Regions from separate parts of the Ructibacterium sp. SJQ-7 genome, predicted to be linked through region 2. Evidence: predicted binding sites of a transcription regulator. Region 2 holds the regulator's gene; each other region holds the start of a gene.
What was found. Region 2 encodes Rex, which represses fermentation and respiration genes when NADH is low (regulators of the CRP and FNR family bind a similar motif). Its sites were predicted from a motif close to ATTGTTAANNNNTTAACAAT; they were not measured.
Positions count from the first base shown of each region.

Region 1: a site for Rex is predicted at 3,100-3,119, ahead of gap (type I glyceraldehyde-3-phosphate dehydrogenase). Genes of this name have one in related genera too.
Region 3: a site for Rex is predicted at 2,840-2,859, ahead of ACSAMO_RS11165 (phosphoenolpyruvate carboxykinase (GTP)). Genes of this name have one in related genera too.

Region 1 is NZ_CP195193.1:1,722,844-1,728,707, forward strand. It holds gene ACSAMO_RS07935 (BlaI/MecI/CopY family transcriptional regulator) at 10-363, opposite strand; gene ACSAMO_RS07940 (RsmF rRNA methyltransferase first C-terminal domain-containing protein) at 375-1,730, opposite strand; gene gap (type I glyceraldehyde-3-phosphate dehydrogenase) at 1,980-2,993, opposite strand; gene rpoC (DNA-directed RNA polymerase subunit beta') at 3,234-5,864, opposite strand, start outside.
Region 2 is NZ_CP195193.1:279,138-285,001, reverse strand. It holds gene ACSAMO_RS01340 (hypothetical protein) at 1-238, opposite strand, end outside; gene uvrB (excinuclease ABC subunit UvrB) at 240-2,204, opposite strand; gene ACSAMO_RS01330 (Asp23/Gls24 family envelope stress response protein) at 2,226-3,041, opposite strand; gene ACSAMO_RS01325 (redox-sensing transcriptional repressor Rex) at 3,054-3,692, opposite strand; gene ACSAMO_RS01320 (alpha/beta hydrolase) at 3,850-4,647, opposite strand; gene ACSAMO_RS01315 (DUF4340 domain-containing protein) at 4,650-5,864, opposite strand, start outside.
Region 3 is NZ_CP195193.1:2,570,651-2,576,514, reverse strand. It holds gene ACSAMO_RS11175 (TPM domain-containing protein) at 1-224, opposite strand, end outside; gene ACSAMO_RS11170 (LemA family protein) at 226-792, opposite strand; gene ACSAMO_RS11165 (phosphoenolpyruvate carboxykinase (GTP)) at 936-2,717, opposite strand; gene ACSAMO_RS11160 (DUF6062 family protein) at 3,248-4,000, shown strand; gene uxuA (mannonate dehydratase) at 4,029-5,096, opposite strand; gene ACSAMO_RS11150 (beta-galactosidase) at 5,111-5,864, opposite strand, start outside.

The DNA of each region.
Region 1 (5,864 bases), 1.4 Mb from region 2:
CGCTAATATCTAAAGATTAGCGGTATTTTTTATAATCTTCTTCATTTTCTTTAGTTCCTGTTTATCTGCCAGATTTACAACGGAAGTAAACAGTTTTACGGGTGAATTATCAAAATATTTTTTCATCAATTCTTCCAATTCATCGTTTTTTACTTCATCTTTCGTTATAACAGGGGTACAAAGAAATTTATCCTCTCCACGCGATATATAACCCTTTTTTATGCACTTATTTATCACTGTATATGTAGTGTTTCTGTTCCATCCAATATCAATATTCAGTATTTTTGCAATTTCACCTGCGGTTATACTGCCCTCACGCCACAAAACGTCCATAACCTTACGTTCAGATTCAAACAAATTCATAATTTTTCTCCCTATCTTTTCAATCTCAAATATTTAGGAAAATGATTTTTCAGTATTCCGTTTGACGCTTTTCCCCAACCTATCGGATAACCGTTTACAGTTACGGCACACCAACCTTTTTTATCACATTCGACTGTATTACCCATAAGATACTTTTTAAGTTCTTCACTGTCACATTCAAAATCAACGGTATTCTTAAAATCTTCTTTTTTAAGTGCCAGACAAAGTGCGTATGACGGCTCAAATCTGTTTTTACGATATATTCCGAGATTAAGACCGTTTCTGACAACCTTAATTTTATCAACGTCAATACATTTCGGTTTCAGGTAAAGCTGTTCTCCGAACAGACAAAATTCACCGTCAAGTTCTGTATTCAAAAACTCTTTTTCAAATTGTCTGTACACCTTTTCGGCGTCCGTCATACTTGTTTTTTTAGGCTTACTTACTTCACTTTCGTAATTGTACAAGCTGTGAAACAGTGCAACAAAATGTCCCTCGCCGTTATTTTTATGTGGGAAAATTCTTCGTGTTTTACTCATATCATAATCGGAATTTGACCACTCTCCTCTGCCTTTAGACAGCATATCAAGATTATTCGGTTCTACAAGTTCCACATTATAATTTTCAAGCATATACGCACACACCTGCTCATTTTCCTCCGGTGCAAACGTGCACGTTGAATACACAATATATCCTCCGCCTTTAAGCATTTTCATTGCACAATCAAGTATATGTTTCTGTCTTACACCGCACGAAACCGTATGTTCAACACTCCATTCGTCCACTGCCTGCGGCTCTTTTCTGAACATTCCCTCACCGCTGCATGGTGCGTCAACTATAATCTTATCAAAAAAATGCACATATTTTTCAGCCAGCCTTTGAGGTGTTTCATTGGTGACTACTGCATTAGTCAAACCAAATCTGTCTATATTGTCTGACAATATATTTGCACGATTTTTTACAATTTCATTTGCTACAAGCAATCCGTTTTTGTCGATAAAAGCACCTGCCTGAGTAGCCTTACCGCCGGGTGCGGCACACAAATCAAGCACATAATCGTCACTTTCAATATTCAAAGCCGATACGGTTGACATCGCGGACGGCTCCTGAAAATAAAAAAGTCCCGCAAGGTGATAAGGGTGATTACCTGAAATTTTAGACTTATCCGCATAAAATCCGTCGTTGCACCAAGGTACATTCTGAAGTTCACCAAATTCCTTAATTACTGCGTCTTTTGCACCGACTTTTGATGTATTTATGCGTATTCCCGTAAATATCGGAGTTTCGTCCATTGATTTTATAAAATCATCATACTCATCTCCGAGCATTTTTTTCATTCTGTCCTCAAATTTTTCAGGCAATCTCATACTTATCCCCTTTTTCTTTTTTACTATAACAATAGTATAAATTAAATTTTAATTCGTGTCAATATAAAAGACAAAAAAGTGGCGGTCAATGATCTCCGCTACGATGTTTTGTATGTGATAAAACTATTTTTGACAAACTTAAAGCATAAGAGGGCGACCTATGATCGCCCCTACGAAATTTTGTGAAAATTTCAAGCATAAAAAAACAACTGCCATAAAGGCAGTTGTTTAAAAAAGTTCAAATTGTGATTAGCAATTTTCTGAGAAATACTTAATTGTTCTAACCATCTGTGATGTGTATGAGTTTTCGTTATCATACCATGAAACAACTTGTACTTCATAAAGACCGTCACCAATTTCAGCAACCATTGTTTGTGTTGAATCAAATAGTGAACCGTATCTCATACCAACGATATCTGATGAAACGATTTCATCTGTGTTGTAACCGAATGATTCGTTTGAAGCAGCCTTCATAGCAGCGTTGATACCGTCAACTGTAACGTCACCCTTAACAACAGCTGTAAGGATTGTTGTTGAACCTGTTGGAGTTGGAACTCTCTGAGCTGAGCCGATAAGCTTACCGTTTAGTTCAGGAATAACAAGACCGATAGCCTTTGCAGCACCTGTTGAGTTAGGAACGATGTTTACAGCAGCAGCTCTTGATCTTCTTAGGTCACCCTTTCTTTGAGGACCGTCAAGAGTCATTTGGTCACCTGTGTAAGCGTGAATTGTGCACATGATACCTGACTGAATTGGAGCGTACTTGTTAAGTGCGTCTGCCATAGGAGCCAAGCAGTTTGTTGTACAAGAAGCAGCTGAAATGATGTTGTCGCCCTTCTTTAGTGTTTCGTGGTTTACGTTGTAAACGATTGTTGGTAGGTCGTTGCCAGCAGGAGCTGAAATAACAACTTTCTTAGCACCGGCATTGATATGAGCCTGAGCCTTTTCCTTTGATGTATAGAAACCTGAGCATTCAAGAACTACGTCTACGTCAAGGTCGCCCCATGGACAATTATTTGCATCAGGGAAAGCGTAGATTTTGATTTCCTTACCATCAACTGTGATTGAATCTTCACCTGCTGAAACTGTATCAGCCTTTTCATACTTACCTTGTGATGAATCATACTTTAGTAGATGAGCAAGCATCTTTGGGCTTGTAAGGTCGTTGATAGCAACAACTTCATAACCCTCTGCGCCGAACATCTGTCTGAATGCAAGACGTCCAATACGTCCGAATCCGTTAATCGCAACTTTAACTGCCATTTTAAATTCCTCCTAAAAAATATATATATTTTTTTATCTTTGAGTGAGCATAGTATATGCCCATTTATATATATTTTACATCAAATTTATAAAATATACAAGCCTATATGTTAAATTTATATCATTTTAATGATTAATTCTTCCTTTTGCACAAAAAGCAGCCTATTTATATCAGTTTTATATATAATTTTTTTAAACAAAATGAACTGCTGTGAAAATTCACAGCAGTTCATAATTATTTTATTCTATTTCTTCGTTGTCAACTTCTTCGCCGTCGATAGTAATATTAATATCTTTATACATACTCATACCTGTACCGGCAGGAATAAGTTTACCGATGATAACATTTTCCTTTAGACCAAGAAGCGGGTCAACCTTACCCTTAATAGCTGCATCTGTAAGAACCTTTGTAGTTTCCTGGAATGATGCGGCTGAAAGGAATGATTCGGTTGCAAGAGAAGCCTTAGTGATACCAAGAAGTACAGGAGATGCAGTTGCAAATTCAGTACCGCCCTTTTCCTTAACTCTCTCGTTTGCCTCTTCAAGTTCAAACTTATCAACAAGTGAACCGATAAGAAGATCAGTTTCGCCTGCCTCTTCAACTCTAACCTTACGCAACATTTGACGTGTGATAACTTCGACGTGCTTATCGTTGATGTCAACACCCTGCATACGGTATGTTCTCTGAACTTCACGCGCGATATAAACCTGAACGGCATGAGGACCTCTGATATGAAGAATATCATTAGGATTTACAGAACCCATTGTAAGTTCGTCACCCGCCTCAATAACATCACCGTCATGAACTTTAATACTTGAACCGTATGGAATTGTATAAGTCTTAGCCTCACCTGTCTGGTCATTGGCAACTGTAACTTCTCTCTTACGCTTTGATTCTGTTACAGTAATTGTACCGCCGATTTCTGAGATTATAGCAAGACCCTTCGGACGTCTTGCCTCGAAAAGTTCCTCGACACGAGGAAGACCCTGTGTAATATCGCTACCCGACGCAACACCGCCGGCGTGGAAAGTACGCATTGTAAGCTGTGTACCCGGTTCACCGATTGACTGTGCGGCAATAATACCAACTGCCTCACCGACATTAACAAGTTCACCTGTAGCAAGGTTTGTACCGTAACATTTAGCACAAACACCGATTTTTGACTTACAAGTAAGTACGCTTCTGATATATACTTTTTCGATACCGGCATTAACAATATTATTAGCCTGTACGTCTGTTATAAGTTCACCGTTCTTTGCAAGAACTTCGCCTGTTTCAGGGTGAATAACATCCTGCATAGCTGTACGGCCGACGATACGGTCATATAGCGGTTCGATACTTTCTTTACCGTCAGTGATTTCAGTTACCCATTCACCTTCATCAGTACCGCAGTCGATTTCACGAACGATAACATCCTGTGATACGTCAACAAGACGACGAGTAAGATAACCTGAGTCGGCTGTTCTAAGAGCCGTATCTGTAAGACCTTTACGCGCACCGTGTGATGAAATAAAGTATTCAAGTACGTTAAGACCTTCTCGGAAGTTAGCACGGATAGGAATTTCGACTGTTCTACCCTGTGTATCCGCCATAAGTCCACGCATAGCTGCAAGCTGACGAATTTGGTTAACGCTACCACGGGCACCTGAGTCAGCCATCATAAAGATTGGATTGAACTCACCAAGGTGTTCCATCATGGCGTCTGTGACATCAGATGAAGCCTTTGCCCAAATTTTAATTGTCTGTTGATAACGTTCTTCATTTGTAAGAAGACCCATCTGATACTTCTGCATAATTCCTTCGACTTGCTTTTCAGCGTCAGCAAGGATAACTTTTTTCTTTTCAGGAACTTCGATATCTGATACGGCAACAGTTATAGCACCTCTTGTAGAATACTTATAACCTGTAGCCTTAATCTTATCAAGCACTTCGGCTGTTTCTGAAGTACCGCAAACTCTGATACACTTATCAATAATTTTACCAAGCTGTTTCTTACCTACAACAAAGTCGATTTCAAGGTCAAATTCATTTTCAGGATTTGATCTGTCAATATAACCGATATGCTGAGGAATATTATTATTGAATATAATTCTACCGACAGTTGTACCGATAAGTTTTGACTTTTCTACTCCGTTAATCTTCTTTGTAACTTCAACAAGAATTCTTTCGTGTAGAGTTACTTCGTGATTATAATAAGCAAGAAGTGCCTCGTCAAATGTAGTATACTTCTTTATTACAAGCTTCTTAGCCTCACTTATTAATTTCTTTAGTGAAATTTGAAGTGATTTATTTGGTAATACCAAAGTTACAGGATTTGCGTGAATTTCTGTTTCATTCATTGCAACTTCCGGCAACTCTCTCATATATTTAAGAGCCTCTCTTACATCAGTAAAGCTCTTGATTGGTTCTTCTTCATTGTATATAACAACGTTTTCTTCCTGTTCCATATCAGAAAGTCTTTCGATTAATACATTTATTTTAGATTCATCATCAAGAATTGTATCAATAATTCTGTCATAATGTTCCTTTTGAATTGTCAAGTAGTAAGAACCCAAAATCATATCCTGTGTAGGAACTGTTACAGGGTGTCCATCCTGCGGTTTAAGCAAGTTATTTGCTGAAAGCATTAGGAAACGTGCCTCGGCCTGTGCCTCCGGTGAAAGAGGAACGTGGATAGCCATCTGGTCACCGTCGAAGTCGGCGTTATAAGCCGTACATACAAGCGGATGAAGTTTTAGAGCACGTCCTTCAACAAGTTTTGGCTCAAATGCTTGAATACCAAGTCTGTGAAGTGTAGGCGCACGGTTTAGAAGTACAGGATGCTCCTTAATTACATCCTCAAGAACGTCCCAAACCTCCGGCTTTGTTCT
Region 2 (5,864 bases):
GATTTATCACTTCAATTCTTTCCGATTCGCCGAATTCACGAATGTCGATTATCTCAACATTTTTGCTTGTAACCTCTTTTATTTGCTGTTCTACATTATATATTTCCTGCATTTTTATATTTCTATCACAAAAACATATAAAATCAAGTAGATTATCGTTTTCAATCATATATATAACAGGAGTGAGAATGTTTTTTGAAATTATCTTAACAAGCTTATTTTTAAGCTCATAATCCATTTTATTCACTCATTTCTTTTTCTAATTTTCGTATTCTGTCACGCAAAGCCGCGGCTTCTTCAAATTCAAGATTTTCAGCCGCTTTAATCATCTTAGCCTGAAGCTCGGCAATGGTCTTTTCGTAATTTATGATATTTTCTTCTGCGGTTTCGGTATCGTCCTCAATAGGCTTTAATGATTCTATAATATCTCTGATGTCTTTCTTAATTGTCTTTGGTATTATGCCGTGTTCTTCATTAAACTTCTGCTGAATACCTCGACGTCTGTCTGTTTCGTCAATCGCCTTTTTCATTGATTTTGTAACCGTATCGGCATACATAATAACTTGTCCCTCACTGTTACGCGCGGCACGACCGATAGTCTGAATAAGTGACATTTCACTTCTTAAGAAACCTTCTTTATCCGCATCAAGTATCGCAACAAGTGCAACTTCGGGTATGTCAAGTCCTTCTCTTAAAAGGTTAATTCCGACAAGTACATCAAATTCACCCATACGCAAATCTTTGATAATTTCTGCACGTTCGATTGTCGATATATCGGAGTGCATATAACGAACTTTAATACCTACACCGGTAAGATAATCGGTCAAATCCTCCGCCATACGTTTTGTAAGCGTTGTCACAAGCGTTCTAAAGCCTTGTTCGGTACGCTTATTAATTTCACCGATAAGGTCATCAATTTGATTTTCGGTAGGTTTAATTGTTATTTTAGGGTCAAGAAGTCCTGTCGGTCTGATAACCTGTTCCGCAACAACCGTTGAATGTTCTTTTTCATAATCTGACGGTGTCGCACTTGTGAATATTACCTGATTTAATCTATCTTCAAATTCTTCAAATTTCAAAGGTCTGTTATCAGCCGCACTCGGTAAACGGAAACCGTATTTAATAAGCGTTTCTTTTCTGGCTCTGTCACCGTTATACATCGCACGCACCTGCGGTATTGTAACGTGTGACTCGTCTATAATCATAAGATAATCATCAGGAAAATAGTCAAGCAACGTATACGGTGCACTTCCCGGAGCACGACCGCTTATATGTCTTGAATAGTTTTCTATACCTTGACAAAATCCTATTTCCTGCATCATTTCTATATCGTACATTGTACGCTGTTCGATTCTTTGTGCTTCGATAAGTAAATCACGTTCTTTGAAATACTTAACCTGTTCACGCATTTCAGCCTCAATTCCGGCAAGTGCCGCAATCATTTTTTCGTTGGTTGTAACATAGTGAGAGGCCGGAGATATAACTGCGTGTTGCCTTACACCTACAATTTCACCTGTAACTACGTTTACTTCGCAAATACGTTCTATTTCGTCGCCGAAAAACTCGACACGAATAGCGTTTTCACCGTTATTGGACGGAAATATTTCCACCACGTCACCTCTGACGCGAAACTTGTTTCTGACAAAGTTAATATCATTTCTTTCATATTGCATTGAAACAAGTTTTTTTAGAAGCTCATCTCTGTCTTTTACCATTCCTACACGCAAAGAAAGCATAAGATTTTTATAATCTTCAGGATCGCCCAAACCGTATATGCAAGATACACTTGCTACGATTATAACGTCCTTTCTTTCAAGCAAAGCAAATGTGGCACTGTGACGTAGTTTATCTATTTCATCATTGGTCAGTGAATTTTTCTCGATAAACGTATCGGTTTGCGGAATATATGCCTCTGGTTGATAATAATCGTAATACGACACGAAAAATTCAACACAGTTATTTGGAAAAAATTCTTTAAATTCACTGCAAAGCTGTGCGGCAAGGGTTTTATTATGAGCAAGTACAATGGTAGGTTTGTTCACTTGTGCAATGACATTTGCCATAGTGAAAGTTTTTCCCGAACCTGTTACACCGAGCAAAGTTTGGCATTTCTCGCCTTTTTTTATTCCGTCAACAAGTGTTTGAATTGCCTGCGGCTGATCTCCTTGTGGTTTAAATTCAGAAACGAGTTCAAATTTATCCATACAGCTTCCCCTTCTTAATGGTTATTTCCTTAGATTTTTAACAAGTATATTTATTCTTCTTGCATTTATCGACGTATATTGTTCAACATTATTTCTGACTGCAAGCTGAATATTTTTACATACAGAAAAAATATCACAGCCATATTGTAAAATGACTGTCATATCTATATGTACACCGTGTCCTGTTTTTCTTAGGTTTATATTTTGCACCTTAATTAGCCCGTCGATCTTTTGTGCCTCATGTATTGCTATTGAATTTATAACATTATCTGAGATAATATAGTCACCCATATAACTGAATGTGGGTCTGACGATTGATTTATCAGCCTCGGCGGTTGTTATTTCCGAATCAAGATTTTTTTGAAATCTTCTTAACGGATGCAAGAAATATCCTGAAAATTCCTTCTTTATTTCAAATGTCGGAACAGGAATAACGTGTTTCCCTTCAACTGTACGCATTCTAAGTGCCATATTCATTTCTTCGGGTGTTGCAACATCCTCTATTCTTATAATTTGTTCAACCTCATGAACACCGATATTTTTAGCAATTTTATTTACCATTCCGTCAGATGTACCCAAAATCATAAGGCACTTAATCTTATTCCTTTTCAGAACTTTTTTTATTTCATTTACCTGCGACGGATTCATAAAAAGTGCGTGTTTAACAGACGCAATTTTTGTCGGTTCTTTTTTGGCAGATGTGCCGGCTATAACTTTTCCGTGAGAAATAAGCAAGCCGTCATCAATTATAGCGTCAGCTCCATATTGCTGCGAAACCATAACACTTCTGTAACTCTTTCCTGTTCCACTCGGACCTACAAATGCGATAACTCTCATAATTATAACACCTTAATTCTGATTTTGCTTGATTTTGTATGACAATGTCATAAGCGGATCTGAAAGGTGAACGTTTTCCACCGCTACGTCCTTATCGAATTTAAGTTCGGTATACGAAAAGTTCATAAGACCTTTAACTCCGCAATTAACCAATTTTTCAGCCGTTTTCATTACTGCCGCTTTCGGTACGGTAAGAATTCCGATGTCAACTCTATGCGAATTCAAAAATTCCTCAAGCTTATCTATTGACATAACTTCTATACCGTTGATTTTTGTACCAATTATATTAATGTCATTATCAAAAATGCCTACCAGTTTAAAGCCTCTTTTTTCAAACGTATCGTGACTTGCCAATGCTCTGCCGAGATTACCGGCTCCGACTATAACAGTAGTATCTCCGTCATTAAGTCCTAATATGTCACCGATTTCGTTATAAAGATGTTCGACATTATAGCCGTATCCCTGCTGACCGAAACCGCCGAAATAGTTAAAATCCTGTCTGATTTGTGATGCAGTCACGTTCATTTTTACGCTAAGTGCATTTGAGGAAATACGCTTTATATCCTGCTTTAAAAGTTCGCCCAAATATCTGTAATAGCGTGGCAGACGTTTAACTACGACCGTAGGAACTTTCTTTTCATTTTCACTCATGTCCTCTAAACCCCTTGTTAATTATATAACATTTATTATATCACACTCATTTCGTTTTGTATAGTCTTTTTAAATGTATTTTTTTGTATTTTGACATTTTACACATATAAAAAAATGTCACAACAAGCCGATACTGACTTATTGTGACATTAGTTACTTAAATTAAATCATTAAGTTTTATCCATTTTTCAAGAGAATCTTTCCACTGTGCAACGTGCGGTATACTGTCTGCCAAGCCCAAGCCGTGAGAACCGATTGGGTATATGTGCATTTCATACGAAACTTGCACTTTGCTTAGTGCGTCGGCGTACATCAAAGAATTTTCTACCGGTACTGCCTGGTCTGATGATGTATGCCATATAAATGTAGGCGGTGTATTAGGTGTGACGTGTTTATAAAGCGACATAAGCTCTTTATCAGAATGTAATGCTCTTTCACCTATCAAGTTTTTTCTTGAACCGTCATGTCTGTATTCGAACATATCTATTACAGGGTAACACAAAATTGTCGCATCAGGCTTACAGCTTTCTTTATCTATTTCATCTGTATCTTCATACATTTTCTTATCATAATGAACAGAAACAGAGGCCGCCAAATGTCCACCGGCACTTGAACCCATAACTGCAATTTTATCCTTATCAATGCCGTATTTGTCGGCGTAATATCTGACATATTTAACAGCACGCATTGCGTCACTTATTTCTGCCGGATGTTTGTACGGTGCAACTCTGTATTCAACCACAAATGCAGTAAGACCGATTGACTGCAACCACTTAGCATATGCAGTACCTTCGTGGTCGGCTCTTATTACATAGCCACCACCCGGAAAAATAATAACAGCACCTTTTGAATTTGCAGGATATGCCGTTATAGTCGGTTTTCTTACCGCTGTTTCATCAGCCTCTATAAATTCTTCGTTCCAATAAGGAATCACGTCATTCCATAAATTCTCCATAATTAATCTCCTTGCTTTTCCGGATTTTCAACATAAGTATTGAATAAATCCATAAATTCATTAAGCTTACTTTTCTTGATTGTAAATTCTGTTTTACCGTTGCGGATTAAAGCACAGTACAAATCATCAATACTCTTAAATTCGATTTCTGTATCAGAACTGCTCTTGATACCTTTATATTTTATTTTCATAACGGTATCGCCGAGTGTTTCGTCTTTATATACTCCGTCAACCGCCAAACCGACAATGCTCTTGTATATTGCTTGTGTTATCTTTGTATCAACCTTTTGACCGTCAAGCACAAAAGTCATATCCGAATCGTTATGAGTTATGTCAATCGTATGTTCTGCTCCGTTATACTCTACCGTTACACTCTTAACTTCCGAAATATCAACAAGCGCCTGCAATTTACTTACAATGTTGTATGACGAGTCATTCGCAAAAGATATAATGTCCGATGAAACTTTAAATACCTGTTCCTTATATTTTACATAAGTCATATCACCGTCTGTGCGACCTATTGTAAGTGTTTCGGTATATTCTTCGCCGTATTTGCCTGTTGAATTGTCGTAAGGCTTAACAGTTATCATTAAAACAGGCGACTTTTCACTGAAACCGCCGTCAGCATTTTCAATCGGTGTAGTAAGTGAAATTTCCTCTATCGGAGCAAGTATTTTGTTATCGATATAATCATCATTGGCACCGCTCTGATAAGGCTGTACCATTTCCCATACATTATTTGTGTTGTTATTTATATTGCTTAATATTCTGATTTCAATAGTTTCATCACTGCGGACAATTTTAATGTCATTAATATTGTCAATATTAATGCTGAAACGATTGAATTCTTTATAATAGCTGATAGGCTTTTTTAAAGTATCAACTTTAAAATCATACATTGTATAGACAGTATTATCGCCGTCTTTCATCACAAAATATTCTCCGAGTGTCGGACTTAAATCACCGATAATCATTTTATCAATCTGACCGTTTTTCTTTTCAACTGTAACAGTGACTTGCGGATTGTCAAGTCCGTATTGTGATAAATCAGCCGGATTTTCTTCAATCTTGTTTTTTGATGACAATGTTGAAATTGTACCGACAAGCGCACTGGCTTTTGAAGAATCTATTTCAGACGCATCCATATCATTTACGGACCATTCCGAATCGCCTATACTTTTTACTGTAATTGTACCGTTTTCACTCTCTGACTTTAC
Region 3 (5,864 bases), 630 kb from region 2:
TCCATTGTCAAAACAACAACTTGCGGTCCGCCGTTAGCATTGTACGCCTTACCTTTTTCAAATATATAATCCTCTGTTTCACTGTCAATAACATTCGCATAGTCATTTATAAAAAATCTATCCGTATGATTCGGTATATCAACCTTCGCAAACGCACAAATATTTATAAATAAAACAAATATTGCGGAAATTAATGCCGCGAAACGTATCTTCCCCCTACTCATATCAATCAAAACTTACAGAAGGAGCAGATTGAGCCGCACTATCTGCCTCAAACTGTTGTTTCTTTTCAAAACCAAGCATATTTGCAAATATGTTTGTAGGGAATGAACGTATTTTTACGTTATATTTTTGAACGGCGTCATTATAATCCTTTCTTGCAACACCTATGCGATTTTCCGTACCTGCAAGTTCATCTTGAAGTGACAAGAAGTTTTCGTTTGACTTTAATTCCGGATATGATTCCGAGATTGCAATCAATCTGCTAAGTGCCGATGAAAGTTCTTCATTTGCCTCACTTGCCTCCTCAACCGTTCCCGCACCGGCAAGTTTTGCACGAGCGTCAGAAACGGCAGTAAACACTTCTGTTTCGTGTGCCGCATATCCCTTTACCGTATTAACAAGGTTCGGTACAAGATCCATACGTCTTTGAAGTTGAACCTGTATATCGGAATATGCCGTGTTGGTCGATTCTTCTAAACTTATAAGTCCGTTGTAACTTCCTATAATGCTTACCGCTATAATTACGATTACCGCTATTATAACACCGATAATTACACCTTTTTTCTTCATATTTTCTCCTCTTTTCTATAAATAATCTGTATATATTATACACTTACATTTTAACCTATGTGTCTATAAATGTCAACAAAAAAAGCAGACAAAACCATAAGGATTTTGTCTGCTTTTAAATTCTTAATACACTGTAATTAAAATTACTTAGAAAGGTTAGCCTTTAACTTAGCAAGTTCGTCAGCCATTTCCTTCGGAAGTTTATCTCCGAACTGTGCAAAATATTCTTCGATATTTGCAACGTCTTCAAGCCATACCTGCTTATCGATTGTAAGAAGACCCTTAATATCAACATTTTCGTCTTCAAGACCTGTTAGGTCGATATCTTCAGGCTTTGGTAGGTAACCGATTTCGCTTTCAACGGCGTCAACCTTACCTGCACATCTGTTAAGAATCCAAAGAAGTACACGCATATTGTCACCGAAACCAGGCCACATGAAGTGTCCTTCGTCATCTTTTCTGAACCAGTTAACGTGGAAGATTTTCGGAGCTTTGTCGCCAAGCTTCTTACCCATTTCAAGCCAGTGACCCCAGTAAGTAGCCATATTGTAGCCTACGAACGGTTTCATAGCCATTGGGTCACGTCTAACAACACCTACTGCACCTGCAGCTGCTGCTGTTGTTTCTGATGCCATTGTAGCACCAACGAATGTACCGTGCTGCCAATCTCTTGATTGATATACAAGCGGAGCACACTTAGCACGTCTGCCACCGAATACAATAGCCTCTACAGGAACGCCCTGTGGGTTTTCGAATTCAGATGAGATACATGGGCAGTTGATAGCCGGAGCTGTAAATCTTGAGTTAGGGTGAGCAAGATTGTTACCTGCTGCAGAGTATTCAGGACCGTTAACCTTTGAGCCCTTCCATTCTGTTGCATCAACAGGAGGATTCTTGTCAAGACCTTCCCACCAAACTGTATTGTCTGCATTGTTAAGAGCAACGTTTGTGAAGATTGTATTCTTCTTTGTTGATTCAAGAGCATTGAAGTTTGTCTTTACTGATGTACCAGGAGCAACACCGAAGAAACCTGCTTCAGGATTGATAGCATATAGTCTGCCGTCAGGACCGATGTTTAGCCATGAAATATCATCGCCGACTGTCCATACTTTGTAACCTTGGTTCTTTAGGTATTCCGGTGGGATAAGCATTGCAAGATTTGTCTTACCGCAAGCTGATGGGAATGCAGCACAGATATACTTAACTTCGCCTTGAGGATTTTCAAGACCAAGAATTAGCATATGCTCAGCCATCCAACCTTGGTTCTTACCAAGATATGATGCAATTCTTAGAGCGAAACACTTCTTACCAAGAAGAACGTTACCGCCGTAAGCCGAGTTGATTGACCAAATTGTGTTATCCTGTGGGAATTGAACGATGTATCTGTCATCAGGATTTACGTCTTTCTTAGCGTGTAGACACTTGATGAATTCAGCGTTTTCGTCATTTCCAAGTTGATCAAGAACCTTTTGACCGATTCTTGTCATAATAGCCATATTAAGTACAACATAGATACTGTCTGAAAGCTCGATACCGATCTTTGAGAAAGGTGAACCTATAGGACCCATTGAATAAGGGATAACGTACATTGTTCTGCCCTTCATTGAACCTGTATATAGTTTCTTTAGCTTTGCATACATTTCGTCAGGAGCCATCCAGTTATTGATTGGGCCGGCTTCTTCTTCTGTAGGAGTACAGATAAATGTTCTGTCTTCTACACGAGCTACGTCGTTTTCAGCTGTTCTGTGATAGTAACATCCAGGAAGCTTTTCTTGATTTAGTTTAATCATTTCACCTGTTGCAACAGCCTCTGCTCTTAGAGCCTCAAGCTGTTCTTCACTTCCGTCAATCCAAACAACATTGTCAGGTTGACACATAGCTTTCATTTCTTCAAGCCATGCAAGAACTGTCTTGTTTTCTGTCATGGTAAAAATCCTCCAATACATTTTTTAATTTTATACAGTGTTATTTTGTAACATTGTTTTCTATTTTATTGACAAGTGCATTATAACATATTTTTTGTTTTTTTTAAAGAATTTATAATGATTTTTTTATTTTTTTATCATTTACTATCAGAAATACGTTACTTTTTCGTTAAAAATGTGACGTTTTGCACAAATAAATCATAACCTTTTTGAATTTGCAGAATACAACTTTCGTTTTTGTCCTTGAAAGGCAGTCTTTTAGGTGTTATAATAACCATATAACCGAGTCTGTCGACAAAATGCCGACAGCTCCAAAAATCACATCGCAGATGTAATTTTTGAGTGTTTTCAGAGAAAAAATCACAAAGTTCCTCCAAAGTCGAAACTTTAGATTTTAAGCCATTTCTGCCGCACAGGTCGCCGGAAATGATTTTCAGTGAGGTTGCACCTCACACTCCAAAAAACATTGCAGACAAAACCACAGCGGTTTTATCTGCAATATAGATATTTGAAAGGCAGATTTATTACTTATGAAAGAACAAATTTATACAATACCGGTAAATGAAGTTTACGATACAGACTGCGAATGTCCGCTTTGTGAACTTGAGAAAAAACTTGAAAAAGAAACGCTTGACTACGCACTCGGTGCGGCAATGATGGAGCCTGAATTTCGTATGGAATCAAACGAAAAAGGCTTTTGCAACCATCACTGTTCAATGCTTTTCGGTATGTCAAACAAACTTACACTGTCGCTTGTGCTTGACACACATTTAGAGGAAATACGCAAAAAGCTTGATACGCTGAAAAAATCCGCGTCGGCTTTAAAAAATCAAAAAGGCGGTCTTTTTAAGAAAACAGGCTCGGCTGATTTTTCAAAAGCACTTTCCGAAAAGCTGGACGGTATATCGGACGGCTGTGTTGTGTGTGACAAAATCAATCACACTATGGAAAGATATGCCGATGTGCTTTTGTATATGTGGGCAAATGACGAAAAGTTTAAAGAAAAATTCAATAAATCAAAAGGTGTATGCTTAAAACATATGAAATTGCTTGTTGATACAGTGCCGAAATCATTAAAAGACTCACAAGCAGCTCAATTTCTTGCCTGCCTATTTGAAAAGCAAGAGACTGAACTTTCAAGAATACAGCAGGACATACATAAATTCACACTTAAATTCGACTATCGCAACAAAGATATGGAATGGGGTACCGCACAAGACGCACCAATCAGAACAATCGACAAAATTTCAGCTTTTATCAATAATGACTACGAAGAAAAATAAAAGTGGGGCTATAGTAGCCTCACTTTTGTTATTTTGAGCTTTTTTCAATAGCCTCCCACAAACCGTTTAGATATGTCGCACCCAACGCTCTGTCGTAAAGTCCGTAACCCGGCATAGCCACTTCGTCCCATATCATTCTTCCGTGGTCGGGGCGGATAGGACCGTCAAATCCGATTTCGTAAAGTGCTTTCATTATTTCGTACATATCAAACGAACCGTCGGCTGACAAGTGTGCCGCCTCCTCAAAATCGGTCGGTGAATTAAATTTAAGATTTCTGACGTGCGCAAAATGTATTCTTCCCTTTAATGATCGAATCATATCCGGCAAATCGTTTTCAAGGTTTGTTCCGTACGACCCCGAACAGAAAGTAACGCCGTTATGCACATCGTCAACCATTTTCATCATACGAAGTATATTCTGCTTATTAATTATAATTCTCGGCAAACCGAAAACGCTCCAAGCAGGGTCGTCGGGGTGAATTGCCATTTTTATATCGTACTTATTACATACAGGCATTATTCTTTCAAGAAAATACTTCAAATTTTCAAAAAGCTTTTCATCGTCAACATCCTTATACATTTCAAAAAGCTCTTTTACTTTTTCCATTCTCTCAGGTTCCCAACCCGGCATAACAGTGCCGTTCATATCCTTTGAAATAGATTCAAACATCTTCTCGGGAACGATTTTATCAATATCATCTTGATTGTATGCAAGCACGGTTGAACCGTCTGGACGTTTTCTTGCAAGCTCACTTCTTGTCCAGTCGAATACGGGCATAAAGTTATAGCACACAAGATGAATGTCCTCTTTTCCGAGATTTTCAAGCGTTTCAATATAATTGTCTATGTACTTATCTCTGTCCGATGTTCCGACTTTAATTGCGTCATGAACATTTACGCTTTCAATTCCGCTTACATGAAGTCCGCTTTTTTCGACTTCATCTTTCATTTCTTTAATTCTTTCTCTGCTCCATACTTCACCAGGTGCGGTGTCGTAAAGCGTTGTTATAACGCCCGTAACGCCCGGTATTTGTCGTATTTGCTTTAACGTTACGGTATCAAATTTTGAACCGTACCAACGTAATGTCATTTCCATTTTTATCTCTCCTGTTAAAATTCCTTATAAAAATCGTCTTTCATTTCCGATATTACCATATAACATTCTTTGCCGTAAAGCAATTTACAAGGCACTCGCCACGTCTTACCGTAATAGTAATCATCTGCAACAAGTTCACCATCCGCATAAATCTGCGCCACGTCACCGACATAGTCAATCTCGGCAAATCCGTATCTGCCGTCAACATTTATTTTCTTCCATGTCAGTTCTCTTTCTCCGCCAATGCACAATTCTTCTTTATACTTCGGCTCAAACGGTGCATTTTCCACGCCTGTAATTTCAACATTTGATTGCTTTGCCGACTGAACGATTGTAAGCGTTTCAAATTCACTGCCGTTCCATTTTTGACAAATATATTCGCCGTCCTCGACAGAATATATTTGTCCGTTTTCCTCATACAAATTACAACCGCCGCAAATATACACCGTTCCGTTTAATTTACGCATATACTTAGCATTTTCAAACGGCACCGTAACAATATTCGCACTGCCTTTGCTGAATTTGTATTCCGCTTTGATATTCGGTATTTCTGCAAAGAAATATGTATCATCGCACTTGCATAACGGCTGTGCTGTCGCATATTCAAGCACACTGTCGCCCATTTTCATATTAAACGGCATAAAGAAACTCACTTCACCCTTTACGTCAATCGGCGGAAACTCAACATTTTCCGCACTTATCACCGCATTTTCAATATCTGCAAGTTCGGTCAATCTCTGATAATGATTTACAAACACAAACCCACTT